3 regions of the Ornithinimicrobium humiphilum genome follow, and region 1 is predicted to be linked to each of the others. Evidence: predicted binding sites of a transcription regulator. Region 1 holds the regulator's gene; each other region holds the start of a gene.
The links. The regulator LexA, encoded in region 1, represses DNA repair genes until DNA is damaged. The targets are predictions, from matches to a motif close to TCGAACANNTGTTCGA.
Positions count from the first base shown of each region.

Region 1 (10,518 bases):
GACGCCGCCCTGGTCACCGGCACCCGGGCCGAGGTCGCGCTGATCGGGGTCGGGGCGGACAACACCTTCGGGCACCCGGCGCCCCGCACCCTCGACCTGCTGCGCTCAGCCGGCATGGTGGTGCTGCGCACCGACCTCGACGGCGACGTCGCGGTCAGCCGCGACGAGGCCGGCCTCGTCGTGCACCGCCGGGACGGCTGAGCGCTCAGCCGGCCGACGACTGCTCGAGCTCGCGCGCCTGCAGCTCCTGGGCGCTCTTGCGCAGCGCCTCGATCGTGACCGCGACGGCCGGCACCCGGATGAGGTCCGGCGTGGTGACGATCTGCACCACGCGGCGAGACGGCGGGGAGACCGGGCGGACGACCACGTCGGGGTGGGAGACCGAGTGGAGGATGAGCTGGGGCGCCACCGCGACGCCGAGCCCGGCGGCGACCAGGCCGAGCACCGCGACGTAGTCCTCGGTCTCGAAGGTCACGTCCGGGGTGAAGCCCGCCTCGTGGGCGAGCGAGAGCAGGTGGCCACGGCACCGGGGACAGCCCGCGATCCAGCGGTCGGCGGCGAGGTCGGCGAGGTTGACCTCGCTCCGCTCCGCGAGCGGGTGGTCCTTGGGCAGCACCAGCTGCACCGGGTCGGTGAGCACGTCGATGACCTCCAGACCCGCGAGGTCGTCCTCGCCGCGGCCGGGGTCGGTGCCCTCGTAGCTGAACGCCACCGCCAGGTCCACGGTGCCCGCGCGCAGCGCCGCCAGCGACTCCGGCGGCTCGGCCTCGGTGAACTTCACCGTGATGGCCGGGTGGCTGGCGCGCAGGGCGGCCAGCGCCCGGGGCACGAGCGTGGCGGAGGAGGAGGGGAAGGCCATGAGGCGCACGTCGCCGCGCCGCAGCCCGGCGATCGCGGAGATGTCGGCCTCGGCCTTGTCCAGGGCCTCGAGGATGTCGTGGGCGTGCCGGGCCAGCACCCGCCCCGCCTCGGTCAGCCGCACCGAGCGGCCGGCGCGCTCGACCAGCACGGTGCCGGTCCGCTCCTCGAGCCGGCGCACCATCTGGCTCACGGCGGGCTGGGTGTAGCCCAGGGCGTGGGCGGCCGCGGTGAACGTGCCCTCGTCGGCGATCGCCTTCATCACCCGAAGGCCGGCAGCATCAAGCATGCCGCGATCATAAGGGCTGCTAATGGTCCGGGGGAAGTTGCGCAGGCAGCTCTGCGAGGGCGGGACGAAGGTCCCCTCCAGGTCCGGACCTCGGCCTCTACTACGAGTAGTAGGAAATTGAGAACCTGAAGTCAGCAGCACAACGGAACAACCAAAGGAGCTGGCTGACATGACCACGCGCACCGAGATCCACGTGGACCCCCACCTTGACGTCGTGGGTGAGGGCAAGCACTTCCTCCCGACCGCGGGCGGTTACCTCCTCGGAGTGATGCGCATCGCGTTCGGCTTCTACTTCCTCTGGGCGTTCGTCGACAAGATGTTCGGCCTCGGCTTCGCCACCCCCGCCGAGCGCGCCGTGGTCAACGGCGGCTCCCCGACCACCGGCTACCTGTCCGGCGTCGAGGGCCCGTTCGCCGGGATGTTCAACGCGATGGCCGGCAACGGCGTCGTCGACGTCCTCTTCATGGCCGGCCTCCTGGGCATCGGTCTCACTCTGATCCTCGGTGCGGGCGCCCGCGTCGGTGCCATCTGCGGAGCCGCGATGTACGCCTTCATGTACCTCGCCTCGCTGCCCACCACGACCAACCCGTTCCTGGACGACCACGTCACCGGCGCGATCGTCATGATCGTCATCGCCACCCTCCCGGCGGCCCGCAACTACCTCGGGCTCGGCACCTGGTGGGCCCGGATCGCCCCGTCCTGGCTGCGCTGACCGGCGATGAGCGCCACGGTGCAGGCCCCCGGGCCGGTACTGGTCGGCGTGGACGGATCGACCAACAACGCCTCCGCGGTGGCCTGGGCCGCCGCGGAGGCGGCGTCGTCCCGAGCGCCCCTGGTGCTGGTCCACGACGACGGGGGCGTCAACGAACCCGCCGGCCGGGCCACCCTGGAGCGGGCCGCCTCGGAGGTGGCCCGGGTCGACCGGGACCGACCGGTCATCCAGGTGCTGACCGCCCAGGGCCCCGCCACCGCCCTCGTCCGCACGGCCGAGGTCATGGAGGCGGGCGAGGACGACGGCGAGCTGGCCGGCAGCGCCACCCTCGTGGTGGGCCGCCGCGGCTCCGGCGGCTTCCGGACCCTGCGGCTCGGGTCGACGGCCCGGTGGCTCGCCACCGTCGACGGCCCCCCGACCGTCATCGTCCCCAGCGGGTGGGACCCGGGCGTGGTCGCGCCCGACGCCCCGGTCGTGGTCGACGTGACCGACGGCGTGGGCGACCACGTCGAGCGCGCGCTGGCCACCGCGATGGCCCGGGCCGACCGCGACGACCGCCCGGTCGTGGCCGTCGCCCCCTGGCACGTCCCCGGCGACGCGGTCCGGACCGAGCTCCCGATCGCCGAGGTCTGGTCCGACCACGCCGACCGGGCCGAACGCGAGCTGGAGGAGCGCCTCGCGCCCTGGCGGACGGCATACCCCCGGGTGCGGGTCGTGGCGGTCGCCACCGACCGTCATCCGGTCGCCGCCCTGCTCGACCACGCGCTCGGCTCGGAGCTGCTGGTCGTCGCCCGCGGACCCACCGCCTGCGCGGTGGTGGAGTACGCCGGATGCCCGGTCGCCGTCGTCTAGGCGACCTCCCCACGGGCAGGGCGCGGCGTCGGGGACGGACCCCCGACGTCGCGCCCTTCGCCGTCCCTCCTGGCACCATGGGACGGTGGACCGGACCCTCGACCTGCGCGCCCTCGGCGAGCCCGTGACGGGTGCCGGGAGCACGCCGCCGCTGCTCGACGGCCCGGTCGACCTCGCCCACACCCTCCCGCCGCCCGGGCCGTTCGACGAGGAGGGGTATGCCGTGCTGCGGGACCTCGTCGCCGAGAGCCGGGTGCTCGTCCTCACCGGTGCGGGCATGTCGACCGCGTCGGGCATCCCCGACTACCGCGGCCCGGACGGGCAGCGGCGGGTGCGGCCCATGCAGCACGGCGAGTTCGTCGGGTCCTCCGAGGCGCGGCAGCGCTACTGGGCCCGCGCGTTCAGCGGCTGGGAGCGCTTCGCCGCCGCCCGCCCCAACGCCGCGCACGCCGCGGTGGCCGGCCTGCAACGGGCCGGGCTGGTCGAGGGGGTCATCACCCAGAACGTCGACGGCCTGCACCAGCGCGCGGGTGCCACCGACGTGCTGGAGCTGCACGGCTCCCTGGGCCGGGTCGTCTGCCTCGACTGCGGGGAGCCGACCACCCGCGAGCAGGTGCACTCGTGGCTGACCGACGCCAACCCCGGCTTCGACCGGCTGGCCGGCGCCGGCGAGGTGCGGCCCGACGGCGACGTCGTCCTGCCCGAGGAGCTGGTCCGCACGTTCCGGGCGCCGCGGTGCCTGGTCTGCGGCGGGGACGCGCTCAAGCCCGACGTCGTCTTCTTCGGCGGGTCCGTGCCCAAGCCGGTGGTCGAGCGGGCCTTCGACCTGCTCGAGCGGTCGCGCTCGTTGCTGGTCCTCGGCTCCAGCCTGCGGGTCATGAGCGGCTACCGCTTCGTGCGGCGGGCCGCCCGCGACGGCAAGCCCGTCGCCGTCGTCACCCGCGGTGAGACCCGGGGCGACGGCGAGCCCGTGGTGCAGCTGGACTGCCTGCTCGACCAGGTGCTCCCGCGCCTGCTCGCCGACGTCGCACCGGGTGCGGACTTGGCGTCCTGACCACCGATGTGGTGTGCTCGTAGACGGCCGTCCTCGCGGCGGCCATCGAGCCAGGAGGACACGTGATCTCGCAGGAGCAGCTCAACGCCCTGTACGACGCAGAGGTCGTCGACCAGGACGGTGAGAAGGTGGGCGCCATGGGGCAGGTCTACCTCGACAACAAGACGGGGGAGCCCGCCTGGGTGACCGTCCGCACCGGGCGGTTCAGCGGACGGAAGGTCTTCGTCCCGCTGTCCAGCGCCGAGATCGTCGACGACCAGATCCGGGTGCCCTACCCGACCGCGATGATCAAGGACGCGCCGGACATCCCGTGCGACCGGCACCTGTCCGAGGACGAGGAGCAGGACCTCTTCGAGTACTACGCGGTCGACGACGGGCCGGCCCCCTCCGCCTGACGCCGGACAGCACAACGCCGCCCCGGTCGAGGTGGGGGCGGCGTTGCGGTAGCGGGAGGACGTCACCTGCCGGTGGCAGCCAGACGTGTGCGGTGCGCCTCCGCGCAGGTCAGACGCGGCGCAGGACCGCGGTGACCTTGCCCAGGATGACGGCGTGGTCGCCGTCGATCGGCTCGTAGGCCGGGTTGTGCGGCATCAGCCAGACCTTGTCGTCGCGCCGCTTGTAGGTCTTGACCGTGGCCTCGTTGTCGAGCATCGCCGCGACGATGTCGCCGTTGACCGCGGTGGGCTGGCGGCGGACCACGACCCAGTCGCCGTCGCAGATCGCCGCGTCGACCATCGAGTCGCCGACCACCTTGAGCAGGAAGAGCTCGCCGTCACCGACGATCTGGCGCGGCAGCGGGAAGACGTCCTCGACGGCCTCCTCGGCCAGGATCGGCCCGCCGGCGGCGATGCGGCCGACGACCGGGACGTAGGACGCCTCCGGCCGGGCGTCGCCGATGCCCGTCTCGTCGTAGGCCTCGGGGGTGCCGGCCTCCTCCGGCGCGGGGGAGCGGCGGTAGCCCGAGCCCTCCGTCCCGCCCGGCGTGACGACCTCGATCGCCCGGGGACGGTTGGGGTCGCGACGCAGGTAGCCCTTGCGCTCGAGCATCTTGAGCTGGTGGGCGACCGAGCTCGGTGAGGTCAGGCCCACCGCCTCGCCGATCTCGCGCAGGCTCGGCGGGTAGCCCCGCGCGTCGACCGAGTCGCGGATCACCGCGAGCACGCGGCGCTGCCGGTTGGTGAGCTCGGCGCCGCCGTCGCGGTCCGGCATCTCGTGGATGGTCGCCATGGTCCGTCCCTGCCTTCTCTGGCTGCCAGGTCCCGGCCGTCAGGCCAGGTCAGAGGTGGTGTCAGAAGTCTTCATCGGGCCGTCCCACCGGGTGTGTCGGTGCTCGGTGATGAAGTCCCTGACATGAGCACACACTACGAGCCGGGAGCGCGTCGGGCAAACACCTGTTCGACCGGCGTGTCGACTTTCTCGTACATCCGTGCTAGACATAGCACAGACGTGCTATCGCACACGCGTCCGAGGATCCCGAGGAGGACCCACATGAGCACCGCTGCTGTCGACTTCCTGCCCGCCCCGTCGGGTGCTGCTCCGCGCCGGTCCGGTGGTCACCTGCGTCTCGTCCCCGCGGGCGAGCGGGCACCGCGCCCCGCCCCGCTGCGGATCACGCGCCGCGGTCGCCTGGCCCTGACCACCGCGGGCGCCGCGCTGGTCCTGCTGCTCGCCCTGGCCTCGCTGCTGAGCTCGCTCAGCCCGGCCGGAGCCACGAGCGCCGTGGTCGTCGAGCCCGGCATGACGCTCTCGCAGATCGCGGCCGTGCACCTGCCCGACCGTCCGCTCGACCGGGCGATCGTGGACATCCAGCGGGCCAACCGCCTGAGCACCACCGACATCGCCGTGGGCCAGGAGCTGGTCATCCCCGACGGGCGCTGACCCGGCCGGGCGCGGGCCGGGGATCACCCCGGCCGACCGGTTCCGACGACGACAGCAGGAGACCCCGGCCGGTGGCCGGGGTCTCCTGCTGTCGTCGGGGACGGCGAGGCTCGACGGGAGCCCCCGCCGGTCTCAGCCCTGCGGCGCCTGGTCGCCGGTCTGCGACGAGATCGCGTCCCAGACGACCGGGAGCTGCTCGGAAGAGATGAAGTAGCCCGTCAGGTGCGGGTCGAACATCAGCCCGCCGATGCCGGAGACCCGGTAGGTCTCCCCGGAGGCCACGACCTCCGCCGGGGGCAGCGCGATCGCGCGCAGGTCCTCGTCGACGCCGATCATGCCGTTCTGCACGGCGAAGTGGCGGGCCCGCTCGGCGTTGGTGAAGGTGAGCAGCATGAGCTGGCCGTCGATCTCCGCGGCGGCGGGCGACTCGGTGCCCTCGTCGCCGACGGCGATGAACCACCAGTGGGGCAGGGCCATGGTGGCGCGCCAGAGCTCGGTCATGCCCTGCTGGTCCTCGGGGCCTTCGACACGGGCGGCGAGCAGGTCGGTCTCGGTCTGCGCCGGGGGGAGGAGGTCGCCGGGGACGGCCGCTCCCGCCCCGGGCTCGGCGGCCCCGGGGGTCTCGGCGGTGGCGGCGGCCTCGGGACGGCGGCCCTCGTAGATCGAGTCGCCGTCGGCGGGCTCCTCGCCCTGGAACGGCATCGACGTGGGGTCAGTCATGGGCCTATCCGACCACACGCCGGCCCGGAGCCCCAACCCGCAACGGCACCTGCGGCCCCGGCGCGCCGCCCCTCACGTGACCGGGTCGACCTGGCCGGCCGGCCCCGCGCCGGGCCCGCGGACGGGGATCGGGCTGGTCGGGTCGTCCAGCTCGTGCGACCAGCTGTGGGGCACGGCCCCGCCGGGCACCGCGTCGGAGGTCCGCGGACCCTCGGACGTCGGCGTCCCGCCGATGAGCTGCAGCTGCGGCTCGTGGATGCGGCGGGGACCCTGGCCGGCCAGGGGCACCCGGACCTCGTCCGCGCCGACCGTGACCTGCTGCCCACGCACCGACAGCGTCACCGGCTCGCCGACCTCGACGACGAAGATGATCGCCTCGGCCTCCAGACGCACCCGCAGGCGCGACAGCTGCCAGCGCATCCGCCAGGTCAGCGACGGCCAGCTCTCGGGCAGACGCGGGTCGAAGGAGAGGCGTCCGTCGTGGTCGCGCATGCCGCCGAAGCCGCCCACCAGGGCACTCCATACCCCTCCGGTGGAGGCGATGTGCACGCCGTCGACGGTGTTGCCGTGCCGGTCGGCGAGGTCGACGAAGAGGCCGGCGTAGAAGTAGCGCAGCGCCAGCTCGTGGTGGCCCACCTCCGCCGCGACGATCGCCTGCACGACGGCCGACAGCGAGGAGTCACCGGTCGTGATCGGGTCGTAGTAGTCGAAGTCGGCGAGCTTCTCCTCGAGGGTGAAGTGGTCGCCGCACAGGTAGAGCGCGAGCACGACGTCGGCCTGCTTGAGCACCTGGTAGCGGTAGATCACGAGCGGGTGGTAGTGCAGCAGCAGCGGCCGCCGGTCGGCGGGCGTGGCGTTGAGGTCCCACACCTCGCGGTCCAGGAACTGGCTGTCCTGCGGGTGGATGCCGAGGTCCTCGTCGTAGGGGATGTGCATCCGCGCGGCGCACCGCTCCCAGTCGGCGATCTCGCGCGGGTCCAGGCCCAGCCGCACGGTCGCCCGCTGCATCTGGACGGGGTCGGTCTCCTGCAGCTCGCGCACCGTCTGCACCGCGGCCTGCAGGTTGTGCTGCGCCATGACGTTGGTGAAGAAGTTGTCGTTGACGACGGTGTTGTACTCGTCCGGCCCGGTCACCCCGTGGATGTGGAAGGACCGGTCACCGCCGCCGTTGACGTGCCAGAAGCCCAGGTCGGCCCACATCCGCGCGGTCTCCACGAGGATGTCGACGCCCTGGTTGAGGAGGAACTGCCGGTCGCCGGTCGCCCGCACGTACTTCATGAGGGCGTAGGCGATGTCGGCGTTGATGTGGTACTGCGCCGTGCCGGCCTGGAAGTAGGCCGAGGCCTCCTGCCCGTTGATCGTCCGCCACGGGTAGAGCGCGCCGAACTGCGACATCTCGGCCGCCCGGCGGCGCGCGTCGTCGAGCATCCCGTGCCGGAAGCGCAGCGCGTTGCGGGCCGCCTGCGGGTGCGTGTAGGTGAGGAAGGGCACGACGTAGCACTCGGTGTCCCAGAAGTAGTGACCGCCGTAGCCGCTGCCGGTCAATCCCTTGGCAGGTATGCCGTGGCTGCCCGCCCGGATGGTGGCCTGGCCCAGCTGGAAGAGGTTCCACCGGATCGCCTGCTGCACCTCCGGATGGCCCTCGACCTCGACGTCGGACTCGGTCCAGAAGCGCCTCCAGAGGTCGGCGTGCTCCTGCTGCAGCTGGTCCACACCGGCGCTGACCGCGCGGTCGAGGGTGCGCTCGCACCGGTCGGCGAGCTCGCTCGGGGGCACCCCGCGGGAGGTGTGGACCGCGACGAGCTTCTCCACGCGCAGGACGTTGCCGCGCGTCGCGGCGACCTCGTAGACGTGCTTGCCCTGGTCCTCGTCGATCGTGATCCGCTCGGTCCACGGGTCCTCGGTCTCGATCTGGTGGTGCACCAGGGTCGCGATCGTCATGCCGGAGTTGGCGCACCGGTAGCCCAGCAGCAGCCGGTCGTCGCGGAGCTCGTGCAGCCTGGGCTGCAGCACCCGGTGCTCGAAGGACTCCGCCCGCCGCGGGTCGGCGCCCTCGCCCATCGCCGCCGAGCTCACCTGGTACTCGTCCGAGCCGTCCTGCCGGTTGAGCACGCCGCTGGAGATCACCAGCGAGGCGTCGCCGTCGAGCATCTCGACCTCGAGGGTCATGACGGCCAGGTGCCGCTCGACCACGCTCGTGAGGCGGGTGCTGGAGATGCGCACGCGCTTGCCCGAGCTCGTGCGCCAGACGAGGTCGCGCCGCAGCATGCCCTGGCGCATGTCCAGCGCGCGCTCGTAGGTCTCGATGTCGGCCGTGGACAGCAGCAGCGGCTCGTCGTCGACGTAGAGCTTGATGGTCTTGGGGTCGGGGACGTTGACGATCGTCTGACCGACGCGCGCCAGGCCGTAGGCCTCCTCGGCGTGCCGGATCGGCCACGTCTCGTGGAAGCCGTTGACGAAGGTGCCGTGGGTGTGGGTGTCCCGGCCCTCCTCGACGTTGCCACGCAGGCCGAGGTAGCCGTTGGACACCGAGAACAGCGTCTCGGTCAGTCCGAGGTCGGAGACGTCGTAGGCCCGCTCCACGAACCGCCACGGGTCGACGGGGAAGCGGGTGCGGTCCAGCGGGTCAACGGGCTGGGGCGGGCGGTGCCACGGGCTCGCGTCGAGGTGCAACGGGTCCTCCAGAGGGTTCCGGGGTGCGGGGGAGCGGATCGGGGGCTTCGTCGAGGGTATGCGGTGCGCTCAGCCGGTCTGCCCGTCCAGCAGCTCGGCGAGGTCGGTGACGACGACGTCGGCCCCGGCCTCGCGCAGCACGTCGGCGCCGACCCCGCGGTCGACGCCGACGACGAGGCCGAAGCCGCCCGCGGCGCCGGCACGCACGCCGGACTCGGCGTCCTCGACCACGGCGCAGCGCTCGACGGGCACGCCCAGCAGCTCCGCGGCATACGCATAGGTGTCGGGCTCGGGCTTGCCCCGGAGTCCCTTCTCGGCGGCGACGCCGCCGTCGACGACGACCTCGAAGCGGTCGGCGAGGCCGGAGGTGCGCAGCACGTGCGGGCCGTTGCGCGAGGAGGTGACGACGGCCACCTCGGTGCCGCGCCCGGCCAGGTCGTCGAGGACCCGGACCGACCCGGGGTAGGCCTCGATGCCCTCGGCGTCGAGGAGCTCGTTGAAGACGACGTTCTTGCGGTTGCCCAGCCCGCAGACGGTCTGCGCCTCGGGCGGGTCGTCGGGGGTGCCGTGCGGCAGGTCGATGCCGCGCGAGCGGAGGAACGCCTCGACCCCCTCGTAGCGGGGTCTCCCGTCGACGTGCCGGAAGTAGTCCTGGTCGGTGTAGGGGGAGCGGTCGGCCCCGGAGTCGTCCGGCAGGCTCTCGAGGACGGAGGTGAACAGCTCCTTCCAGGCCCGCATGTGCACCTCGGCGGTCGGGGTCAGCACCCCGTCGAGGTCGAACAGGACGGCGTCGACGTCTACCCACTCCACCCGGTCCAACGTAGTGCAGCCCCGGCGCCCCTGCAGGTGGGGCCGGGGTCCGGGGTGCCGGCACCGGCCCCGGGTGCGCTGGGGGCGGAGGATGTGGGTGGGTGCCGTTACCGTCGGGGTATGTCGAGCCAGCAGCAGCCGGGCACCACCACCGCCGTCGCCGAGCCGGAGGTCGATCCCGCGCTCGCGACCGCGGCCTCCGAGGCGCTGCAGCGGCTCGTCGGCCGCCCCGACGCGCAGTTCCGCGACGGCCAGCTCGAGGCCGTCGTCGCCCTGGTCCAGGACCGGGCACGCGTGCTCGTCGTGCAGCGCACCGGCTGGGGCAAGTCGGCCGTCTACTTCGTCGCGACCGCGCTGCGCCGGGCCGCCGGCGCGGGCCCGACGGTCATCGTCTCGCCGCTGCTGGCGCTCATGCGCGACCAGATCGCCGCGGCCGCCCGCGCCGGGGTGCGCGCCGTGACGATGAACTCCGCCAACGCCACCGAGTGGGACGAGGTGCGCGCCGCGCTCGCCGCCGACGAGGTCGACGTCCTGCTCGTCAGCCCCGAGCGGCTCAACAACCCCCGCTTCCGCGACGAGCAGCTGCCCGACCTCGCGGCCCGCTGCGGCCTGCTGGTCGTCGACGAGGCCCACTGCATCAGCGACTGGGGCCACGACTTCCGGCCCGACTAC
Region 1 covers NZ_VFPU01000001.1:1,249,045-1,259,562, forward strand. The annotation lists gene FB476_RS05755 (ComEC/Rec2 family competence protein) at 1-201, shown strand, start outside; gene FB476_RS05760 (LysR family transcriptional regulator) at 206-1,147, opposite strand; gene FB476_RS05765 (hypothetical protein) at 1,317-1,859, shown strand; gene FB476_RS05770 (universal stress protein) at 1,866-2,711, shown strand; gene FB476_RS05775 (NAD-dependent protein deacetylase) at 2,797-3,765, shown strand; gene FB476_RS05780 (PRC-barrel domain-containing protein) at 3,828-4,160, shown strand; gene lexA (transcriptional repressor LexA) at 4,270-4,992, opposite strand; gene FB476_RS05790 (LysM peptidoglycan-binding domain-containing protein) at 5,254-5,643, shown strand; gene FB476_RS05795 (hypothetical protein) at 5,776-6,363, opposite strand; gene FB476_RS05800 (glycoside hydrolase family 65 protein) at 6,436-9,036, opposite strand; gene FB476_RS05805 (HAD family hydrolase) at 9,106-9,846, opposite strand; gene FB476_RS05810 (RecQ family ATP-dependent DNA helicase) at 9,967-10,518, shown strand, end outside.

Region 2 (10,518 bases), on a different contig from region 1:
ACGCTCCCGAGCCGGCCGCCAGGCACCGATGCCGGGGGCACCGTGTCTCTCATGTAGCCTAGGCCCCACGAACGCTCACATTCCCCGGGCCGGCTCCGCGACCTGATTCGTCAGCCAGCGATGCCGCCCCGGCAGACTCGACACAAGGGGGTCACGCCATGGGGCGCGGCCGGGCCAAGGCAAAGCAGATCAAGGTGGCCAGGAAGCTGAAGTACTCAGCTCCGTCCACGGACCTCACCGCACTGGAGCGCGAGCTCCGGGCCTCGCGCGGCGAGCACGTCTACGACGACGCTCAGGACGACGAGGACGGCGAGGAGGAGGACCCTTACGCCGCCTACGCGGCGCCGGACGACGAGGACGACGACGAGTCGTGGGCCTCTGACGGCCGACACTGAGGTGTCGGGGTCGACCTCGACTCCTCCCACCCCCACACACGCACATCCCCTGGCCGAGCTCTGGGTCAGGTACCGGCAGTACCGCGCCCGCGTGGTGCTCGCCTTCGTGCTGTCCACGATCCGCAAGGTCATGGACGTCATGCCCGAGCTGCTCATCGGCGCGGCCATCGACGTGGTGGTGCGAGGAGCCGACTCCTTCGTCGCCTCGCTCCTGGGGGTTCCCGACCGTCACCAGCAGATCCTGTGGCTGGCGGTCGTCAACGCGGTCGTGTGGGTGCTGGAGTCGACCTTCGACTACCTCGCCGCACTGACCTGGCGCAACCTCGCGCAGCAGGTCGAGCACGACCTGCGCCTGGAGACCTACGGGCACGTGCAGGGCCTCGACATGGCCTGGCACGAGTCGCGGTCGACGGGCTCGACGCTCGCCGTGGTCAACGACGACGTCAACCAGCTGGAGCGCTTCCTCGACACCGGGGTGGACCGGCTCTGGACGCTGGCGCTCAACGTCGTGCTCGTGGGCGCGGTCTTCGCGGCCAGCAGCTGGACGCTGACGCTGCTGGCGTTCCTGCCGATCCCGGTGATCATCCTGGGGTCGCTGTGGTTCCAGCGGCGGCTCGAGCCGCGGTATGCGGCCGTGCGGTCGACGGTGGCGCGCATCAGCGGGCTGGTCTCGGGCAACCTCGGCGGGATGGCGACGATCAAGTCGTTCACCGCGGAGGAGCGCGAGCTGGAGCGGGTGCGGGAGGCGTCGGACGCCTACCGGCTCGCCAACGCCGACGCGATCCGGGCCTCGGCGGCCTTCGTGCCGCTCATCCGGATGGCGATCCTCGTGGGCTTCACGATGACGCTGCTGCTCGGCGGGTGGATGGCGCTCGACGGCACGCTCGAGATCGGCCTCTACTCGGTGCTGGTCTTCATGACCCAGCGCCTGCTGTGGCCGCTCACGTCGGTGGGCGAGGTCCTCGACCTCTACCAGCGCGCGATGGCGTCGGTGCGCCGCATCCTGGCGCTGCTCGACGAGAAGCCGCTGACACTGCCGGGCGACCGGACACCTGACGCGGTGACCGGGCGGCTGGAGCTGCGCGGGGTCCGTGCGGGATATGCCGACGGCCCGGACGTGCTGCACGACGTCGACCTGGTGGTGCCCGCGGGCGAGGTGCACGCGGTCGTCGGTCCGACGGGCGCCGGCAAGTCGTCGCTGCTGCGGCTGCTGCTGCGCTTCACCGACCCGCGGGCGGGTCAGGTGCTGCTGGACGGGATCGACCTGCGCGAGCTGACGTGGGAGGGGCTGCGGGGCCGGATCGGCTACGTCGCCCAGGACGTCTTCCTCTTCGAGGGCTCGATCGCGGACAACATCGCCTACGGACGCCCCGGCGCGACCCGCGACGAGATCGTGCGGGCCGCCGAGCAGGCTCAGGCGGCGGAGTTCGTCGAGGCCATGCCGGACGGCTACGACACGCACGTCGGCGAGCGCGGCGTGACGCTCTCGGGCGGTCAGCGGCAGCGGCTGGCGCTGGCGCGGGCGATCCTGCGCGACCCCGAGGTGCTCATCCTCGACGAGGCCACGTCGGCCGTCGACAACGAGACCGAGGCCGCGATCCAGCGGTCGCTGGCGGAGGTCAGCAAGGGGCGCACGACCGTGATGGTGGCGCACCGGCTCTCGACCGTGCGGCACGCCGACCGGATCTGGGTGCTCGCCGCCGGGCGGGTCGTCGACGCCGGGACGCACGACGAGCTCGTGGCGCGGCCTGGCCCCTACTCCGAGCTGTGGTCGGTGCAGACGGGCGCGCTCGCGGACTGAGGCGGCGGCATACGGGGGCGCGCTCGCGGACCGGACCTGACCGCATACCCGCTCTGCGGGGACCGGACTCCCTGCTGCAGGGACTAGCCTTGACCACCGGTCAGGGAAGGGACGGACATGGCGCAACGGTCTCGGCACGAGGCGAGCTGGACCTCCGCGGACGCGACGGTGCGGGGACGCCGGTCCGGCCGCGGTGGGTGGATCATGCTGGCGCTGGGGTTCGTGGCGATCGCGGTCATCGCGACGGTGGCGTTCAACCGCTACATGAACTTCCAGACGGTGACCTTCGAGCTGCGCGAGTGCACCGCGCCGCTGACCGCCGTGTCGACGTGGCAGGAGGTGCAGGCCGCCGCCTGCGACCCCGCGCCGATCGACGGTGACGTCCTGACGATGTGGCACGAGGGCTCGCAGTCGAGCGCCGACGCGACGACCGAGACGTCGTGGACGTTCGAGGGGGTGCCGGTGAACACCGTGACCAACGCGCTCGAGATCAGGACCGTGGAGGCGTCCGAGACCGTCGTGCTGGCGGAGCCGGACAACCAGCAGATCCGCCGGGCGCTGACCAGCGACGCGGCCGGGCTGCGGTGGTCGGCGAACATCGGTGACCGCGGGCCGACGACGTACTGGGTGCTGGTGACGCCGGCGGGCTGATCCGCTTGGTGGCCGCGCGCTCCTTCGGATCAGACCACACGCGCTCTCTGGGTCGGGCCGCCGCTCACGCGCTCCGGACCGGGAAGTCGCTCACAGCCACTCTCGACCTGGCCGCCGCTCACAGCCACTCTCCGGACCGGGCCGCCGCTCACGGCACTCTCCTGCTCCTTTGGGCCGGCCAACGTCCACCCCTGCGGGCCACCCGGCTGCGCCACCAGCAACGCACCCTGGGCACGCGCAGGCCCGAGGCCACGACGCCCACATCCTGCCCCGCAGGTCACGGCCCCGCCCACCCGCTGCCAGCCCTGGCGCCCCCGTCCAGCGCCGACTCACTGTGGACAACCCTTCCCTTATTCGAACATATGTACTAGGATGGGTCTCATCCACCAGCACCGCAGCTGAGATCTCCCGGGGGTGAGGGCATGTCGCACAAGGACCGGGACGCCGAGCGCGCCGCGCAGCTCCTCGCCGCTCTGGCCCCGGACGGCACGGTGAACCTTCGCCGGCTGCGTTCCTTCGTCCCGGCCGAGTGGGCGCACAAGACCTCGGTCGGACTCGACGGCGTCATCCGCATCGCCGCCCCGAAGAACGGGTTCATCCGCCTGGAAGCACCCGCGCCCTGTGGTGCGCACCCGGCCCTGGATGCAGCAGCCGCCTCGGGACCGACCTCGGGACCGGCCTCGGACCCGGACCTCACCACCCCGCCCCTCCGCGAAGTCGTCGCCGACCAGCTCCGCGAAGGTCTCGAGGAAGGCCTCGAGGCTCTCGCTCCCTCGCTCTCCCGCCAGCCGCTCGCCGGCGAGGAGGCGGTCGGGGCGCTGGAGACCGTGCACGGGTTGTCCTCGTTGCTCGAGTCGGCTCGTCTCCATGCCGCACGAGAGCTGGCGGCGCGCACCGCCGAGAAGATGCTCCGGGTCAAGGGCGTCACCTCCCCCGACGAGCTCTCCCCCACCGCCCGTGAGCGCTGGCGTGCCCGCGCCAAGTCCGTCACCGCGGCCGAGCTGGCCACCGCGACCGGGATGGGCCTCGGGGCGGCACGCACCGTCGTCGCGATCGCCACGGCACCCGACGCGTGCGCGCGCCCGGTCCAGCAGGCTCTCGATGCCGGCATCGCCCGGTGGGAGCTGGTGGCCGCCTGGTGGCGGCGCTGCACCCACCTGCCGCACGAGTCGGGGGCGGAGATCGCTCGGACGCTCTTCGGCATGGACGTCCCGCTCGGCGAGGTCGCCCCCGAGCGGCTCACACCCGACGGAGAGCTGTCGACGGCGCCGTGGGCCAAGAAGCAGTTCCTCGACGCCCTGGAGCGCGAGGTGCGCCGCCAGGAAGGGGCCGACCCGCTGGCGCAGCGGGCCAGGCGGGAGGCGCAGCACCGCTCCCGTGACGCCTATGCGGTCGTCGACGACGACGGCAGCGCCCAACTGGTCGTCACGGGTGACGCCGCCTCGGTGACGGCATGCGTCGAGCGCCTGCACACCATCGCTGTCCGAGCCCGCCGCGAGGGCGACCCGCGCGGTGTCCCGGCCCTCCGCAGCGACGCCGCCCGCGCGCTGCTCCTGCACGGCACCCTGCCCCTGCCCGCCCTGGGCGAGGACGCGGACCTGCTGACGCCCGACGACATCGCCCGTCTCGTCGACGTCATCTCGGGCACCCCTGCCCACGAGCTGCACGTCGTCGTGCCCTGGGACGTCCTGGCGGGTCATGCCGCGGTCAACGCAGGCGCGCCATCGGATGGAGCGGGTGCAGGCCGCGCCAGGCCGTCCGCCACACCGGGCAGCGACGGAGCGGGCAGCTCTGCCTCGGACAGTGACGGCGCGACGGCATCCGCAGACCGCGATTCCCCCGACGCCGACGCCGACGCCGACGCCCATCATCTCCCCGGCGTCGCTCGCGTCCTGGCTACGCGGTCGACCTTCCTCACGGCCGACGAGGTGCGTCGCATCGCAGGTCGCCCCGGCACCACCATCTACCGACTGCTCACCGATCCCGCCGACGGCCGCTGCCTCGAGCGGTCGCTGACGCGATACTCCCCGGATCGCGCCATGCGCGCGCAGCTGCGGGCGGCCGACGTGATGTCGCGCGCCCCCGGTTCGACCCTCCCGTCCGGCCGCTGCGACCTCGACCACGTCGAGGAGTACCTGCTTGGCGGCCGCACCACCGAGTCCAACCTGCAGTCGCTCGACCGCACCTGGCACGCCCTCAAGACCGAGAAGTTCTGGGACGCCACGATGGACGAGAGCCGCAACGTGACGTGGGAGTCATTCTGGGGCCGGCCGCACCGGACCCGCGTTCACGACTACCGGCAGTACCTCGGCCGGGTCAGACCGCATGAAGACCCGTCAGTCCCCGCCGCGGCGAGATCTGCCGATGTGCCACCCGGCACCGGGCTCAGCCCTGACGAACGTCGCCACCTGGCGTCCCTGCTGGTCTACGCCGCGCTCGCCCACCGCGACCTCGGCGCCCGGCTCGAGGCCGATGACGACGACCCCGAGGCGGGGTCCGACCACGACGTGCGCGACGCCATCTGGCTGCGTTGCACGAGGCCGGACGGTCGTCGGACCACCGGGCCACGACCCGGGACGCCCTCGCCGGAGACGATGCGGGACCTGGACCCTCGGGCCGTCCTGGACAGCTCGGACTGGACGACGCTGGGGACCGCGGCGGACGGGGGCGGGGCGCACGACGCCACGCAGCGCGACGGCGCGGACGGGGACGTCGTCGATGGGCGCTGGGGCAGCCGGCACCCGGGCCCGCCGCCGTTCTGAATCGGCGGTTCGCGTGGGACGGAGCGACCGGCCGGTCCGGGGCCTCTCAGATGCTCCAGCCGAGGTAGGACCCCGTCATCTGCACCGAGCCACCGTCGACCCCCTTGGCGCCCTGGACCAGCGGCTCCCCGATCTCCGGCACGTCGGCGGCGTCGATCACCTCGCCGATGGGCCAGGCCTCGATGCCGTGCTCGGCAAGCACACCCATGGCGCGAGGTGCGTTGTGGGCGGAGACGATGGCGACGAAGCCGACACCCATGTTGAGCGTCTGCTCGAGGTCGGCCTGCGGCACCCGGCCGAGCTCCTGCACCAGCTGGAAGATCGCGGGCGGGGTCCAGTTGCGGTCGACGACGCCGCACAGTCCGCGCGGCAGCACGCGGGCGAGGTTGGCGGCCAGGCCGCCACCGGTCACGTGAGACAGCGCGTGCAGCCCGACCTGGGCGCGGATGAGCTCCAGCAGCGGCTTGGTGTAGATCCGCGTCGGCTCGAGGCACTCCTCCCCCAGCGTCCGTCCGAGCTCGTCGACGTGCCGGTCCCAGTCCCAGCCGGCAGCGCCGAAGACCCGCCGCACCAGCGAGTAGCCGTTGGAGTGCAGCCCGGACGACGGCAGCGCGATGATCACGTCGGTCTTCTCGACCAGGTGCGGGCCCAGGACCTCGCCGTGCTCGACCACGCCCGTGGCGGCACCGGCGACGTCGTACTCCTCCGGCCCGAGCAGGCCCGGGTGCTCCGCGGTCTCACCACCGACGAGCGCGACGCCCGCCAGCTCGCAGCCGCGCGCGATGCCCGACACGATCGCGGCGATGCGCTCCGGCACCACCTTCCCGCACGCGATGTAGTCGGTCATGAACAGCGGCTCGGCGCCCGACACCACGATGTCGTCGACGACCATGCCGACCAGGTCCTGCCCGATGGTGTCGTGCACGTCCATCGCCTGCGCGATCGCAACCTTGGTCCCCACACCGTCCGTCGACGTCGCCAGCACCGGCCGCTGCATGCCCTTGAGCACCGACGCGTCGAACATCCCCGCGAAGCCGCCGAGACCCCCCAGCACCTCGGGCCGGGTCGCACGCCGCACCGACTCCTTCATCAGCTCCACCGCACGGTCCCCGGCGTGGACGTCCACCCCGGCACTGGCGTAGGTGATCGGCTGGTCGGACGCAGTCATGAACGTTCCCTCGGTCTGGTGCGGGCGGGCGAGACAAGGGTATGCCGTGCCTTTCGGACGCGAGAAGGCCGAGGGGCGTACGGTCTGAGCATGAGCAGGCGCGCAGCGCAGAGGGCGTCCGCGACGGCGGCGGTCCTGGCCTCCCTGCTGCTGGCGGGCTGCCAGGGCGACGACGACCCCGACGCCGAGGGCCCCACGCCGACGGCACCCGCGACCTCGACGTCACCGGGCACCACCGAGACCCCCACCGACGAGACCAGCGACGACACGGAGGAACCCACCGGCTCCTTCCCGCCCTGGAGGTCCGACCCCTCCGACCAGCCGCCGGCCGACGCGGGTGCCGGTCAGGAGATCACCGACGTGCGCACCGGCCGGCACGACGGCTTCGACCGGGTGGTCCTCGACCTCACGGGAGACGAGGTCGCGCTGGGCTGGTTCGCCCGCCTCGTGGACGAGCCCGCCGAGGCCGCCTCGGGGCGGCCGGTGGAGGTCGAGGGCGAGCGCTTCCTTGAGCTCGGCATCGCCGGCATCGACTGGACCACCGAGGCCCCGGAGCGCTACGACGGGTCCACGGTCACGGGGCAGGGCACCGAGGTGGTGACCGAGGTCGTCCACGGCGTGCTCTTCGAGGGCCAGCAGCAGATCTTCGTCGGGCTGCGGCAGGACACGGAGTATCGCGTCTTCGCGCTCGACGAGCCCGCGCGGATCGTCATCGACGTCCGCCACCCCTGAGGGCCTACGGCCGACGAACCGCCTCCACGCCACCCGGCGACGCGCTCGTGGGCACGCCCTCGACGTCGAGCGTCCCCACGTCGGTCGGGTCCGCGCCCGACCGCACGGGGAACTGCAGCTCGAGCACGTCCTTGCCCAGCTTGTCGGCGTCGGGCAGCTCGATCGGGTACTGGCCCGAGAAGCACGCGGTGCACAGCGTCGACCGCTCCTGCGACGTCGCCTCGATCATGCTGTCCTCGCTGATGTAGCCCAGCGAGTCGGCCCCGATGGAGGCGCACACCGCGTCGATCTCGAGGCCGGTCGCGATGAGCTCGGCGCGGGTCGCGAAGTCGATGCCGTAGAAGCAGGGCCAGCGCACCGGCGGCGAGGAGATGCGCACGTGCACCTCGGCCGCGCCGGCCTCGCGCAGCATCCGCACGAGCGCCCGCTGGGTGTTGCCCCGCACGATCGAGTCGTCCACGACGACGAGCCGCTTGCCCTTGATGACGTCGCGCAGCGGGTTGAGCTTGAGCCGGATGCCCAGCTGTCGGATCGTCTGGCTCGGCGCGATGAAGGTGCGCCCGACGTAGGCGTTCTTCACCAGCCCGTGGCCGAACGGGATGCCCGAGGCCTCGGCATAACCGATCGCGGCCGGGGTGCCCGACTCGGGCGTCGGCATGACCAGGTCGGCCTCGACCGGGTGCTCCAGGGCCAGCCGACGACCCATCTCGACGCGGGCGTCGTAGACCTCGCGGCCGGAGATCGTGGTGTCGGGCCGGGCCAGGTAGACCCACTCGAAGACGCAGCGCTTGGGCGCCGGCTCGGCGAAGCGCTGGCTGCGCAGGCCGTTCTCGTCGATCGCGATGAGCTCGCCCGGCTCGACCTCGCGCACGACGGAGGCGCCGACGATGTCCAGCGCCGCGGTCTCGGAGGCGACCACCCAGCCGCGCTCCAGCCGGCCCAGGACCAGGGGGCGCACGCCCTGCGGGTCGCGAGCGGCATACAACGTCTGCTCGTCGCAGAAGACCAGGCTGAACGCGCCGCGCAGCAGGGGCAGCACCTCGAGGGCGGCCTGCTCCAGCGGCACGTCCTCGTCGGCCGTGAGCAGGCCGGTGACGATCGCCGTGTCGGTGGTGTTGCCGCGCGCGACCTCGCCGCGCGAGCCCGACAGGTCGCCGCCGTGCCGCTGCGCGAGCAGGTCACGCAGCTCGGCGGTGTTGATGAGGTTGCCGTTGTGGGTCAGCGCGACCGTGTGGTCGGCGGTGCCGCCGAGCGTGGGCTGGGCGTTCTCCCACGAGTTGCGCCCGGTCGTCGAGTAGCGGCAGTGACCGACCGCGAGGTGCCCCTGGAGCGAGGCGAGCGCCGCCTCGTCGAAGACCTGGCTGACCAGGCCGATGTCCTTGTAGACGACGAGCCGCCGGCCGTCGCTCGTCGCGATGCCGGCCGCCTCCTGCCCGCGGTGCTGCAGGGCGTAGAGGCCGAAGTAGGCGAGCTTGGCGACCTCCTCGCCGGGCGCCCAGACCCCGAAGACGCCGCAGGCGTCCTGGGGCAGCCGCTCGTCGGGCAGAAGGTCGTGCGAGAGCCGTCCGTCAGCGCGTGCCACGGCGCAATCCTCCCACAGCAGGCTGGACCCGCACTCCCGGGAGCACCGGAATGCTGACGCGTCACGTAGCGTTGGCCGCACTATGCGTATCGACGTCTGGTCCGACATCGCCTGCCCGTGGTGCTACATCGGCAAGCGCCGCCTCGAGTCCGCCCTCGCGAGCTTCCCGCACGCGGACCGGGTCGAGGTCGTCTGGCACTCCTTCCAGCTCGACCCGACGGCCCCCGTGCCGCCGGTGGAGACCTCCACGTCGGCGCTGGCGCGCAAGTACGGCGGCGGCCCCGAGCAGATCGCCGCGATGCAGGACCGCGTGAGCAGCCTGGCCGCGGCCGAGGGCCTCGACTACCAGCTCGAGCGCACCCTGCACCTCAACACCCGCGACGCCCATCGGCTCCTCCACCTGGCCCTCCACGAGGGCGGCCCGGAGCTGCAGGGGCGCCTCAAGGAGGCCCTGCTCGAGGCCTACTTCGTCAGGGCCGGCGACGTCACCGACGCCGCCCTCCTCGAGGAGATCGCGACCGGCGTCGGCCTCGCGGCCGAGGACGTCCGACGCGTGCTCGCGAGCGACGAGTTCGACGCCGAGGTCGCGGCCGACATCGACCAGGCCCGGGCCTACGGCGCGAGCGGGGTGCCCTTCTTCGTCGTCGACGAGCGCTACGGCATCTCCGGCGCCCAGCCGACCGAGGTCTTCGCCGGCGCCCTGGAGCGCGCGTGGTCCGAGCGCACCCCGACCCTCGCGACCGTGCCGGGCGCGGGCGACGCCGACGGCTCGGGGGTATGCGGTCCCGACGGGTGCGAGGTCCCGCAGGCCTGAGGGCTCGACCTCACCCGGGCTCCGCGGATCAGGCGCGCCTAGGCAGCCCGGGCCGTCTGGTGCCTGCCTACGTGTGCCTGGCTACGTGCGGTCCGAGATCTTGTCGGCGACGAGATAGGCGATCGCCGCCAGCAGCACGCCGAGCAGCAGCCCGACCGAGCCGAGCAGGATGATCTCCTGCGTCACCGAGCTGTCGGGGGCGTCGGGGCCGAGCCAGCCGAGCAGGCTCCCCAGCACGTAGCCGACCAGGCCCCCGACCACGAGGAAGCGCACGAGGTCAGGCCGCCGCCGCACGGGCACGTGCTCGGGGCCGGGCTCGTTGATGATCTCGATCTCGTCGCGTGCCACCCGTCCAGTGTCGCTCACCCGCGCCGGGCGGGCGGGCGGCGGGGTCACGGCGCGCGGGACGGCTGCAGCGTCACACCAGCGGCAGGTATGCCGTCAGGTCGGCCCGGGTGCCCGACGCACGGACGGCGCCGCTCGCCACGGCCTCGGCCCACGGCATACGCCCGGTGGCGAGCGCCAGCCAGGTCGCGGGGTCGGTCTCGACGACGTTCGGCGGCGTGCCGCGGGTGTGCCGCGGTCCCTCGACGCACTGGACCGCGACGAAGGG
Region 2 covers NZ_VFPU01000002.1:147,125-157,642, forward strand. The annotation lists gene FB476_RS14280 (DUF3073 domain-containing protein) at 159-395, shown strand; gene FB476_RS14285 (ABC transporter ATP-binding protein) at 487-2,196, shown strand; gene FB476_RS14290 (hypothetical protein) at 2,314-2,847, shown strand; gene FB476_RS14295 (HNH endonuclease signature motif containing protein) at 3,270-5,609, shown strand; gene purM (phosphoribosylformylglycinamidine cyclo-ligase) at 5,656-6,777, opposite strand; gene FB476_RS14305 (AMIN-like domain-containing (lipo)protein) at 6,868-7,509, shown strand; gene purF (amidophosphoribosyltransferase) at 7,514-9,091, opposite strand; gene FB476_RS14315 (DsbA family oxidoreductase) at 9,174-9,905, shown strand; gene FB476_RS14320 (hypothetical protein) at 9,987-10,253, opposite strand; gene FB476_RS14325 (sterol carrier family protein) at 10,324-10,518, opposite strand, start outside.
Region 2: a site for LexA is predicted at 3,202-3,217, ahead of FB476_RS14295 (HNH endonuclease signature motif containing protein). Genes of this name have one in related genera too.

Region 3 (10,518 bases), 440 kb from region 1:
CAACCTGCCTGCCCGCCCGCCCCGTCATGACCAGGATGCGCCCCTCGGCACGGCGCCCCTAGGTCACTTGCGCAAAGTAACTTGCACCTGATGCAACAAACTTCGTAGGGTCTCCCCATGACGTTCTCTCCCGACCACGCCACCGACCTGCTCCGACAGCTCGACGACGACCGCTCCCGGCTGGCCGACCTCACCGCGACGCCGTGGTGGGCGCCGGCGTTCCTCGGTCTCGTCGTCGGCCTGTGGGTCGCCTCGCCGGCCGTGGGCGATCGGACCAGCAACTACGTCTTCGCGCTGGTCGCCGCCGTGGTGATCGTCTCCGTGGTGCGGGCCAGGACGGGCATCCGCCTCCGTGCGGCAGGCGCGCGTCAGGTTTCCCTCGGCGCGCTCTGGCTGCTGGCTACCCTCGTCCTCTACTCCGTCTCCCTCGCCCTGGTCTCGCTCGACCGGTCGGTCTGGGTCGTACTGCCGGCGCTGGGCGCAGCGGCGACCACCTGGGCCGCGGCGCGCGTCTCGGACCGCTGGGCACGAGAGGCCCTGCGGGCGTGAGCGTGGACGAGGCCGTCTTCGACGAGCTGATCCACTTCCCGGCCCGGCTGCGGATCTGCGGGCTGCTGCGGAGTGCCGACGCCGTCGCGTTCCGGCAGCTCGAGGCTGCGCTCGAGCTGCCGGCGTCGCAGCTCTCGCGTCATCTGAAGGCGATGACGGAGGTGGGCTACGTCTCGATCACCAAGAGCGCCTCGCCCGAGCGTGGCGACGCTCGCCGCGTCGCGTGGGTGAGCCTGACCCCGGCGGGGCGGCAGGCGCTCGAGCGTCACATGGCCGCGCTGACCCTGATCGCGCAGGGGCACGAGGTGCCGACGGGCCAGGGCGGATGACGAGGCGGGGCCGGTGCGACCGCACCGCGCCCCGCCTCATCGCCCTGCCTACTCCGCCGCCAGCAGCTCCACGATCCCGGCCATCAGCGCCGTCTGCCGAGGCAGGCCGCTCACCGTGATGTGCTCGTGGCGGGCGTGCGGGCCGGCGCCGATGCCGCCGAGGCCGTCGATGACCGGCAGGCCCAGCGCGGCGATGAAGTTGCCGTCGCTCGCGCCGCCGACCGCCTGCGTCTCGATCGGGAACCCGAGGTCCTCACCGACCCGGTGGGCCAGCGCGACGATCTCCTCGGTGCGGGGCGTGGGGTTCATCGGCGGACGGTTGTGGTCGACGTACATCTCGAGCGAGCAGCGCTCGTCCTCGACCTGCAGCGCCTCGAGCGCGCTCGCGACCCGCTCGGCCTCGTCCGGGTCCTGCACGCGCACGTCGACGGCGCACCGTGCCTGACCGGCGATGACGTTGCGGCCGCTGCCGCCCTCCACCGTCCCGACGTTGACCGTCGTGCCCTTCGAGCGGTCCGCCAGCGCCACGATCTTGGGGATGAGCTTGGCGATCTCGTGCACCGCGCTCGCGCCGGCGTAGGGGTCGAGCCCGGCGTGCGACTCGAGCCCGGTCACGGTGACGTCGGCGAAGACCGTGCCCTTGCGCTGCACCTTGACCGCCCCGCCCGCGCTCGGCTCGCTGATGAGCGTCACGAGGCACCCGGCCGCTGCGGCCTCGATGTGCGGCCGGGAGACGGCGGAGCCGATCTCCTCGTCGCCGGTGAGCATGAGACGGACCGCCGGGTGCGACGCCCCGAGCTCGCGCAGCGCCCGCAGCATCCACACCGTCTGGACGATGCCGGCCTTCATGTCGAGCACGCCCGGGCCGGTCAGCACGTCGCCGTCCCGGGTCAGCGGCCAGGTGGCCAGCGTCCCCTCGGGCCACACCGTGTCGTAGTGGCACAGGCTCAGCACCGTCCCCGCGACGCCGGGCGAGCCGGCCCAGGTCAGGTCGAGCACGTCGCCGCGCTCGCCGCCGTCGTGCCGCGCCCGGGCGACGGGCTCGCCCAGCCGCTCCACGGCATACGCCTCGATCTGGGGGAGCGCGGCCTCGAGGAGGTCGCGGCGGCTGCTGGGCGTCTCGAGGCGCACCAGGCGGTCGAGGTCGGCGAGCACCTCGTCGATGTGGGTCTCGACGTAGTCACGAACGGCTGCGGCAGAGGTCATGCAGGGGTCAGCTCCTCGGGGAGGTGGGGGTCAGCGGACGGGGACACCGGGGCCGAGGGGCAGGCCCACGGCATACCAGAGGGAGAAGAACAGGAACCAGCCGACGAGGATGGCCATCGAGATCGGCAGGGTGAGGGAGAAGAGCGTGCCGATGCCGGCCTTGCGGTGGTACTGCTGGATGTAGCCCAGCGCCAGCGCGAAGTAGGGGCTCATCGGGCTGATGACGTTGGTGGGGGAGTCACCCATGCGGAAGAGCATCTGGGTGACCTCGGGCGCGACGTCGAGCAGCATGAACATCGGCACGATGACGGGCGCCATGAGGGCGTACTGCGCCGAGCCGCTCGTGATGAAGAAGTTGAGGACGGCGACGAGCAGGACGAGCCCGGCGAACATCACAGCGGCGGCAGGTTCCAGGACTGCAGGATCGACGAGCCCTCGATCGCGATGATCGGGCCGATGTTGGACCACTTGAAGTAGGCGACGAACTGCGCCGCGGCGAAGAAGAGGACCAGCACCGGCGCCAGGCTGACGATGCCCTTGCCCATCATCGACGGGACGTCGCCGGCGCTGGTGATGCTGCGGGTGGTGAGGCCGTAGGCCAGCCCCGCCCCGGCGAAGATGATCGCGATCGGCACGACGATGTCGGTCAGCAGCGGGCTGTCGAGGACGCCCTCCTCACCCCGGAGCGGGGAGCCGGGGACGAACAGCGCCGCGAAGTATGCCGCGAGCAGGACGAGGGCGGTCAGGCCCGCCCTGCGCAGCCCCTTGCTCTCGTCCTCGGCGACATTCAGGTCGTCCAGACCCTCCGCGTCGTCGCTGTCGTCGTCGAGGCCGCGCGTGGTGCGGGTGAGCAGCAGCTCGGTCACCGCGGTGATGATCAGCGCGAGGACGATCGCCGAGGCGATCGAGAAGAAGTAGTTGGCGACCGGCGAGACGACGTAGCCCTCCTCGACGAGCTGCGCGGCGCTGGTCGACAGGCCGGCCAGGATCGCGTCGGTGCCGGTGACCAGCAGCGAGGCGTTGTAGCCGGCGCTCGCCGAGCCGAAGGCGACCACCGCACCGAGGACCGGGCTGCGGCCGACGGCCTTGAAGGCGGCGGCGCCGAGGGGGATGAGCACGACGTAGATCGCGTCGGAGGCGACCGAGCCGGTCACGCCGGTCAGGGCCAGGACGAAGGTCAGCCAGCGCGGCGAGACCTTCGCGACGACCGCGCGGATGGCGGCGGCGAGGAGGCCGGAGCACTCCGCGACCGCGACGCCGAGCATCACGACGATGATCAGCCCGAGCGGCGGGAAGGCGGTGAAGTTGGGCACCGCCTCGGTGACGATCTGGCGCAGCCCCTCGGGGGTCAGGAGGTTGACGACCGCGACCGTCTCGCCGTCGGCGGGGGAGACCGCGCTCACGCCGATCCGGCCAAGGATCGCGCTCGCCGCGAGGATGATCCCGCCGAGGATCAGGAAGAGCCAGAACGGGTGGGGCAGCTTGTTGCCGATCCGTTCGAGCACCTGGAGGGCACCGACGAGGCCACCCTGCTTCTCCGTCGTGTCTGGCGTCGTGCTGGACATGCGTGAGCAGGCCTTTCGTGGTCGAGGACCTGAATACGCAAACAGGGGTTTGCATGAGTATGCAAACCGAAGTGGCACGTGGGAGGGCCCGTGGCGGGGGGTGAGGCGGGTGGCCGGGAGGGGCTCGTCAGGCGTGGTTGCGGGCGTGCACGGCCCAGGTGACGCCGGGGAGCCCGGGGCGCTCGGTGCCGGGGTCCAGGAGGAGATCGAGCCAGGCGCGGGCGGGTGGACCGAGGGGTCGTTCGCTGCGGTGGGCGACCACGATGTGGCGCGTGACACGGGGACGCAGGGGTATGTAGTGCAGGTCGGCGAAGGCGAGGAGCGGCAGGACGAACCCGGGCACCACGGCGGTGCCCAGTCCCGCCGCCACGAGGCCGCCGACGGTGCCGACGTTGCTCGCCTCGACGACCTCGCCGACCTCGACCCGGTGCCGGGCGAGAGCGCTGTCCACGAGGCCGCGGATCGTGCTCGCCCCGGTGAAGACGACGAGGGGGCGCTCCGCGAGGGCCGTCCACGGGAGGTGGTCGGCACCGGACCAGGGATCGTCGGCCGGCACGGCAGCGAAGAACTCGTCGCGGGCCAGCGGGATCTCGAGCTGCTCGGCGCGCGGTTGCTGCGAGCGGGCGGTGACGGCCACGTCGGCGTCCCCGCGGGCCAGGCGCTCCTGGACGCTGCCACCCAGTGCGTCGTCGATGGCGACGTGCACGCCTGGGTAGCGGGTGCGCATGGTGAGGACGAAGGGCGGGAGGAGGGTGGCTGCGAGCGAGGGGAGGGCGGCGATGCGGAGGGATCCGTGCGTGCCTGCGAGGTAACCGGCGAGGTGTCGCAGGCCGTCGTCGTAGTCCCGCACCAGCCGGCGGGCCAGCTCGAGGACCTCGCGGCCCTCGGGGGTCACCCGGACCCTCCGGGTGGTGCGCTCGAAGAGGCGGGTCCGCAACCGGCGCTCGCACTCGGCGACGGCGCGGCTCAGCGACGGCTGGCTGACGCCGAGGGCCGCCGCGGCCGCCGTGAAGGTCCCGTGGTCGGCGAGCGTGACGACCGCCCGCAGCTGGGTGGGAGACAGGTCCATGCGCATTGTGCATGAATCTATCCGGAATTGGCGATGGACGTGGAGAGATCGTGCTGCCCAGACTGGTCGGCGACCGTCCACCGGAAGGGACCGACGATGCTCTCCACCATCGGCTACCTGATGATCGCCGTGATCCTCGGGCTGCTGCTCACCAGCCGCGTGGCTGCGGTCGTCGCCCTCGCGGGCGTCCCCGTCGTCGCCGCGCTCGTCGCCGGTTTCGGTCCGGCCGAGATCACCGGCTTCGTCAAGGACGGGCTCGGCGGGGTCGCCGGCACGACGGCGATGTTCATCTTCGCCATCACCTACTTCGGGCTCATGCGCGACGCCGGGATGTTCGACCCGGTCATCCGCCGCATCGTCCGGTGGGCGGGCAACGCGCCCGCGACGATCACCGTCGCGACCACGGCGCTGGCGATCTTCGCGCACCTCGACGGTGCCGGCGCCACGACCTTCCTCATCACCATCCCGGCGATGCTCCCGCTCTACGACCGGCTCGGCATGAGCCGCCTGACGCTCACGGTCTGCACGGGCCTGGGTGCCGGCGTGATGAACCTCCTGCCCTGGGGCGGTCCGACGGCCCGCGCCGCCACGGCCACCGGGATCGACGTCAACGAGCTCTGGGTGCCGCTCATCCCCGCGCAGGTCGTCGGCATCGTCGGCGCGCTCGCGATCGCCTGGTTCCTCGGTCGTCGCGAGCACCGTCGGCTGGGTGACCTGGCTCCGGTCGCCGTCGAGGCCGAGGTGGGGGCCGCTGCCGGGCCCGGCGCCGCTGCCGGACCGGGCGCCGCTGCCGGACCGGGCGCCGCTGCCGGGTCGGGTGCCGGGTCTGCCGCGGAGGTGGAGCCCGCGGTCGACCCGCTGGCTCTCTCCGACGAGGACGCGGCGCTGCGTCGTCCACGGCTCTTCTGGTTCAACGTGGCGCTGACCGTCGCCGTGCTCGTCGTCCTGGTCATGGGCTGGGCCTCCCCGGAGCTGACCTTCCTCGTGGCCGTCGTCGTCGCGCTGGTCGTCAACTACCCCGGCCTGAAGCAGCAGACCGCACGCATCGAGGCCCACTCGATGGGCGCCATGCTCATGGCGACCACGCTGCTCGCGGCCGGTGCCTTCCTCGGCATCATCGAGGGCTCCGGGATGATCGAGGCGATGGCGGAGACCGCCGCCGGGGTCGTGCCGGCCTCGGCCGCCCCCGGCCTGCCGCTCATCGTCGGCATCCTCGGGGTGCCGCTCAGCCTGCTGTTCGGGCCGGACGCCTACTACTTCGGCGTCATGCCGGTGCTGACCGCGCTCGGCGAGGCGCACGGCGTGCCGACCGAGGCCATCGCGCAGGCGTCGATCCTCGGTCAGGAGACGGTCGGCTTCCCGATCAGCCCGCTGACCGGCTCCTTCTACCTGCTGGTCGGCCTGGCCGGCGTGGACATCGGCAAGCACATCAAGGCGCTCTTCGGCTGGGCCTGGCTGCTGAGCATCCTCATGCTGGTCGTCGCGATCGCGATCGGTCAGATCCCGCTGTGGGCGAGCTGAGGAGGGCGCGGTGACCGTCCGACTGGGAGCAGGCGCGGGTTTCAGCGCAGACCGGATCGACCCGGCCGCGGCCCTCGTCGCGGGTGCGGACCTCGACTTCCTCGTCTTCGAGGTGCTCGGGGAGCGCACGATCGCCGCCGCCAACGACCGCAAGCTGTCCGGACGTGGGGTCGGCCACGACCCGCTGCTCGCGGACCGACTGGCGGCCACCCTGCCGACCGCGCTGGAACGGCATACCCGGATCGTGACGAACGGAGGCGCGGCCGACCCTCTGGCAGCGGGTCGGCTGGCCGACGAGATCGGCGGCGGCCGGGCGCGCGTGGCGGTCATCACCGGTGACGACGTCCTGCAGGCGGTGCGGGAGGCCGATCCCGTGGTGTGGGAGAACGGGTTGCCGCTGTCCGAGCAGCCGGGCGAGCTCGTCTCCGCCAACGCATATGTCGGCGCCGGGCCGGTCCGCGACGCCCTCGACGCGGGCGCCGACGTGGTGATCGGCGGGCGTCTGGCGGACCCGTCGCTCTATCTCGGTGCGATCGCCCACGCCCATGGCTGGGCCCTGGACGGTGACCCGGAGCTGCTCGGGCGAGGAACCGTCGTCGGCCACCTCCTGGAGTGCGCGGGCCAGCTGACCGGCGGCTACTACGCCGACCCGGTGACCAAGCCCGTGCCCCGCCTGGCCGAGCTGGGCTTTCCGTTCGCCGACGTCGCGGCTGACGGGTCCGCCGTGCTGGGGAAGCTCGAGGAGAGCGGCGGTCTGCTGACCGTGCGCACCGCCACGGAGCAACTGCTCTACGAGGTCGGCGACCCTGCTGCCTACCTGACCCCGGACGTCACGGCCGACTTCAGCCAGGTGCGCCTGGAGCAGGTCGGGCCCGACCGCGTCGCCGTCTCCGGCGCGTCCGGGCGCCCCCGGCCGGATGCGCTCAAGGTGACCCTCGGCTTCCGGGGGTCCTGGCGCGGGGAAGGGCAGATCACGTATGCCGGGCCGCGTGCCCTGGCCAGAGCCGAGCTGGCGCGCGACATCGTCGTGGAGCGGCTCGCGGCGGTGCACGCGATCGATGCGGGCAGCGTCACGGTGGAGCTGATCGGGACGGGCTCGGCGTTCCGGGGCCTGGTGCCACCGCAGGAGGCGCTCGAGGTGCGGCTGCGCGTCACGGGCTCGGTCGCGACGGAGCGCGAGGCACGGGCGGTCGGCTGGGAGGTCGAGAGCCTCTACACGAACGGGCCCGCCGGTGGCGGCGGGGCACGGACCTCGACCACGGAGGTGTTGGCGATCCGGTCGTGCCTGCTGCCCAGAGAGCTCGTGCACCCGACGGTCACGATGGTCGGAGGTGCGCGGTGAGTCCTTCGAGAATTCTCGACGACGTCGCCGACGTCCGGACCGGAGACAAGGGCGACACGCTCGTGGTCGCGGTCGTGGTGCGCGATCCGGGCGACTACGAGACGGTGCTGCGGGCGCTGTCGCCGGGCCGGGTGGCGACGCACTTCGGTGAGCTGCTGACGGGGGAGATCTCCCGGACAGAGCTGCCGCAGCTCGAGGCGGTCGTGCTCCTGCTGCCCGGGGTGCTGGGCGGTGGTGTCACCGGCGCGCCGGTGCTCGACGGGCACGGCAAGACGCTCAGCTCGTACGTGGCGATGCTCGCGCTGGACTGAGGGCCGGGGTGATCGGGGTCCCGGCGGCCGGCGCGGTGGGCCGGTCGGCGTGACGGGCCGGAGTCGCGGATCGGCTGCGTCGGCGCAGGGTTCTACCTCTGCCACCCTCACGGGCCCATTTCTACGACGCGCCGATCAAGGTGTCTGGGTCTGTCGGCGTTCGAACATATGATCGAGGTATGCAGCAGCCGCTGGGGACGGTGCGGCCGCCGAGGGGGACGGAGTCGGCGGGCGGTCAGTCCTGGCTGCTGGCGGGGCTGCCCGCGGACGTGAGCCGGCCGGAGCTGGTGCAGGACGACCTGGTCGTCGAGTCGTTGGGGTGGATCTCCCGGGCCGTGTCGGACCTGGAGCGGTCCCGGTTGGTGATGGCCACGGAGGCCGTGGACCGGGGCCTGCACCTGGCCGAGGGGTTCTCGGTGGTGGACTGGCTGGCGCTGCGGTGTCCGGACCTGGAGCGGCGGGCGTTGATGGACCTGGCGCGGTTGGCGCAGGCGGGTCGGGAGCCGGTGCACGCGCCGTTGCTCGAACGCGTCAAGGATGGACAGCTGTCGATCGCGCGGGCGGCGAGGCTGCACCGGGCGTTGCAGCGGGTGCGGCCGGGCCTGCCCCCGGAGGAGTACGCCGCCGCCGTGGAGCTGCTGGCCGAGGCCGGGAGCAACCCGCTCTTCGACGACAAGGACATCAGCAGGATCGTGGACCGGCTCGTGGCGCAGTGCGTGGACGAGCGTGACCACGAGGCCAAGGCGAAGAAGAAGCACGCGATGCGCGGGATCCACGAGTCGAGCCTGGCAGACGGGTCGGTGAAGCGGTGGATCATCACCTTCGGCGACGACGCCGACTACGAAGCCGCCAAGGCCATCATCGACTCCCCGCTGGCGGCACCGGCGACCAAGGAGGAGCAGGACGCCACCGGTGAGCTGGACCTGCGGACGGCGACCCAGCGCAAGTACGACGCGTTCATGACCGTGATGCGCCGCGGGGTGGCCGGCACGGCTGGTCAGCCGACGACACCGAAGGCGACGTTGATGGTGACGTTGGACTTCGAGACGCTCAAGCGTCAGCTGTCCGAATCCGGCGGTCACCTGCCCGGGGTGGGTTCGACCCTGGCCGGGGCGCCGTTGCGGGCGGAGGCGATCCGCAAGCTGGCGTGCGAGGCCGACATCATCCCCGTCGTGCTCGGCGGACCAAGCGAGATCCTCGACCAGGGCCGCCGCAAGCGCCTCGTCACCCCAGCACAGCGGGTCCGGCTCGCAGCACGGGACCGGGGGTGCACGATCCCGGGGTGCACCGTGCCCGCGACCTGGTGCGACGCCCACCACGTCATCCCCTGGGCCCTCGGCGGGCGATCAGACCTTTCGAACTACGCCCTGCTGTGTCCGAGGCACCACACCTTCGTGCACGACCGCAACCTGACGGCGACCGTGACGGAGCTCGGTGTCCGGTGGCATCTGAGATGACCCCGCCCCGAGCCCGGCCCCAACCGGCCGGGCGATGAGGCATGTCCGGGTGCCGGGACGGGCGTCACGGGGTGCTCGATGGCGTCGGCTCCGCAGTGGGATGGCCACGGGAGCCGCACCCAAAGCGCTCACCAGCGGTTGTGCGCCTCCTCGGCCCAGCCGACGAGGCCGTCCAGCTCCACCTTCCGGCCGTCGTCGTCGACCGCCCACCCGCTGAACGTGCCGAAGCACTGGTGCGTCTCGCCCGCCACGACCAGCAGGTTGGTCCGCGCCACCCGCTCGTGGAAGGGCGTCAGCGTCACGCTCACCCGCGGGCCCTCGATCGTCCAGGGCGCCATCCAGGTGGTGCGGTCGTACGTCCACGTCAGCTCCTCGTGGATCTTGTGCAGCCGGCCGTCGACGAAGATCCCGTTCTCGGTCTGGCCGGTGCCACCGGTCCACTTGCCGCCGAGCTGGATCCCGAGATCACCGCCGGGGCGACTGCCGGCGGCCCAGTTCCAGGTCATCGAGTAGGGCCAGCGCCCACGACCGTGGTCGAGCACCGCGAAGGAGTCCGCCGGGGTCACGGCGTGCTCGACACCGTCGACGGTGATCGTGCCCTCGACCGGGCGTCCGAGGTCCTTGACCGTGTACTGGAACCGCTTTGTGCTCCACGGCACCACCACGCCCAGCGACTCCTGTCCCGGCCCGATCCGCAGGTCCAGCGCCACGCTCTCGGCCGTCGCGCGGATCGCCGTGGCATCCGGCTGCTGGTCGATCGCGATCTCCAGCCCGGGCCCACGCCCGTAGGCGGTGCCGGCACCGGATACCCCCGGGAACTGCGCCCCGCGCGCGAGCGGCACCACCGCCTCCGGCGTGAGCTCGCGGTGGGTCTCGCGGTCGAGCACGTAGAGGCTGTGCACCCCGGCGTAGTCGAGCGACGAGACCACGACGCCGATGACGTGGCGCGGGGTCACGATGCCCCAGTACTCCCACCGCTTGGTCCGCCCCCACCCGGTGAGGTTGGCGGTGTGCAGCGGCCGGCGGCTCCAGCCGACGGCGTCGGGGTTGAGGGAGCCGTCGGGCAGGCAGAGCTCGACCGGCGCGGTGATCTCACGGGACATGCGCAGATTGTGGCGTATGCCGTGCGCCCGGGACGGACCTAGCCGTGCGGGGCGGTGAGGGCTAGG
Region 3 covers NZ_VFPU01000001.1:809,907-820,424, forward strand. The annotation lists gene FB476_RS03680 (hypothetical protein) at 118-549, shown strand; gene FB476_RS03685 (transcriptional regulator) at 546-878, shown strand; gene FB476_RS03690 (M20/M25/M40 family metallo-hydrolase) at 927-2,084, opposite strand; partial or broken gene FB476_RS03695 (AbgT family transporter) at 2,115-3,649, opposite strand; gene FB476_RS03700 (LysR family transcriptional regulator) at 3,777-4,718, opposite strand; gene FB476_RS03705 (CitMHS family transporter) at 4,815-6,239, shown strand; gene FB476_RS03710 (acyclic terpene utilization AtuA family protein) at 6,250-7,581, shown strand; gene FB476_RS03715 (AtuA-related protein) at 7,578-7,892, shown strand; gene FB476_RS03720 (HNH endonuclease signature motif containing protein) at 8,072-9,349, shown strand; gene FB476_RS03725 (DUF2804 domain-containing protein) at 9,478-10,452, opposite strand.
Region 3: a site for LexA is predicted at 8,053-8,068, ahead of FB476_RS03720 (HNH endonuclease signature motif containing protein). Genes of this name have one in related genera too.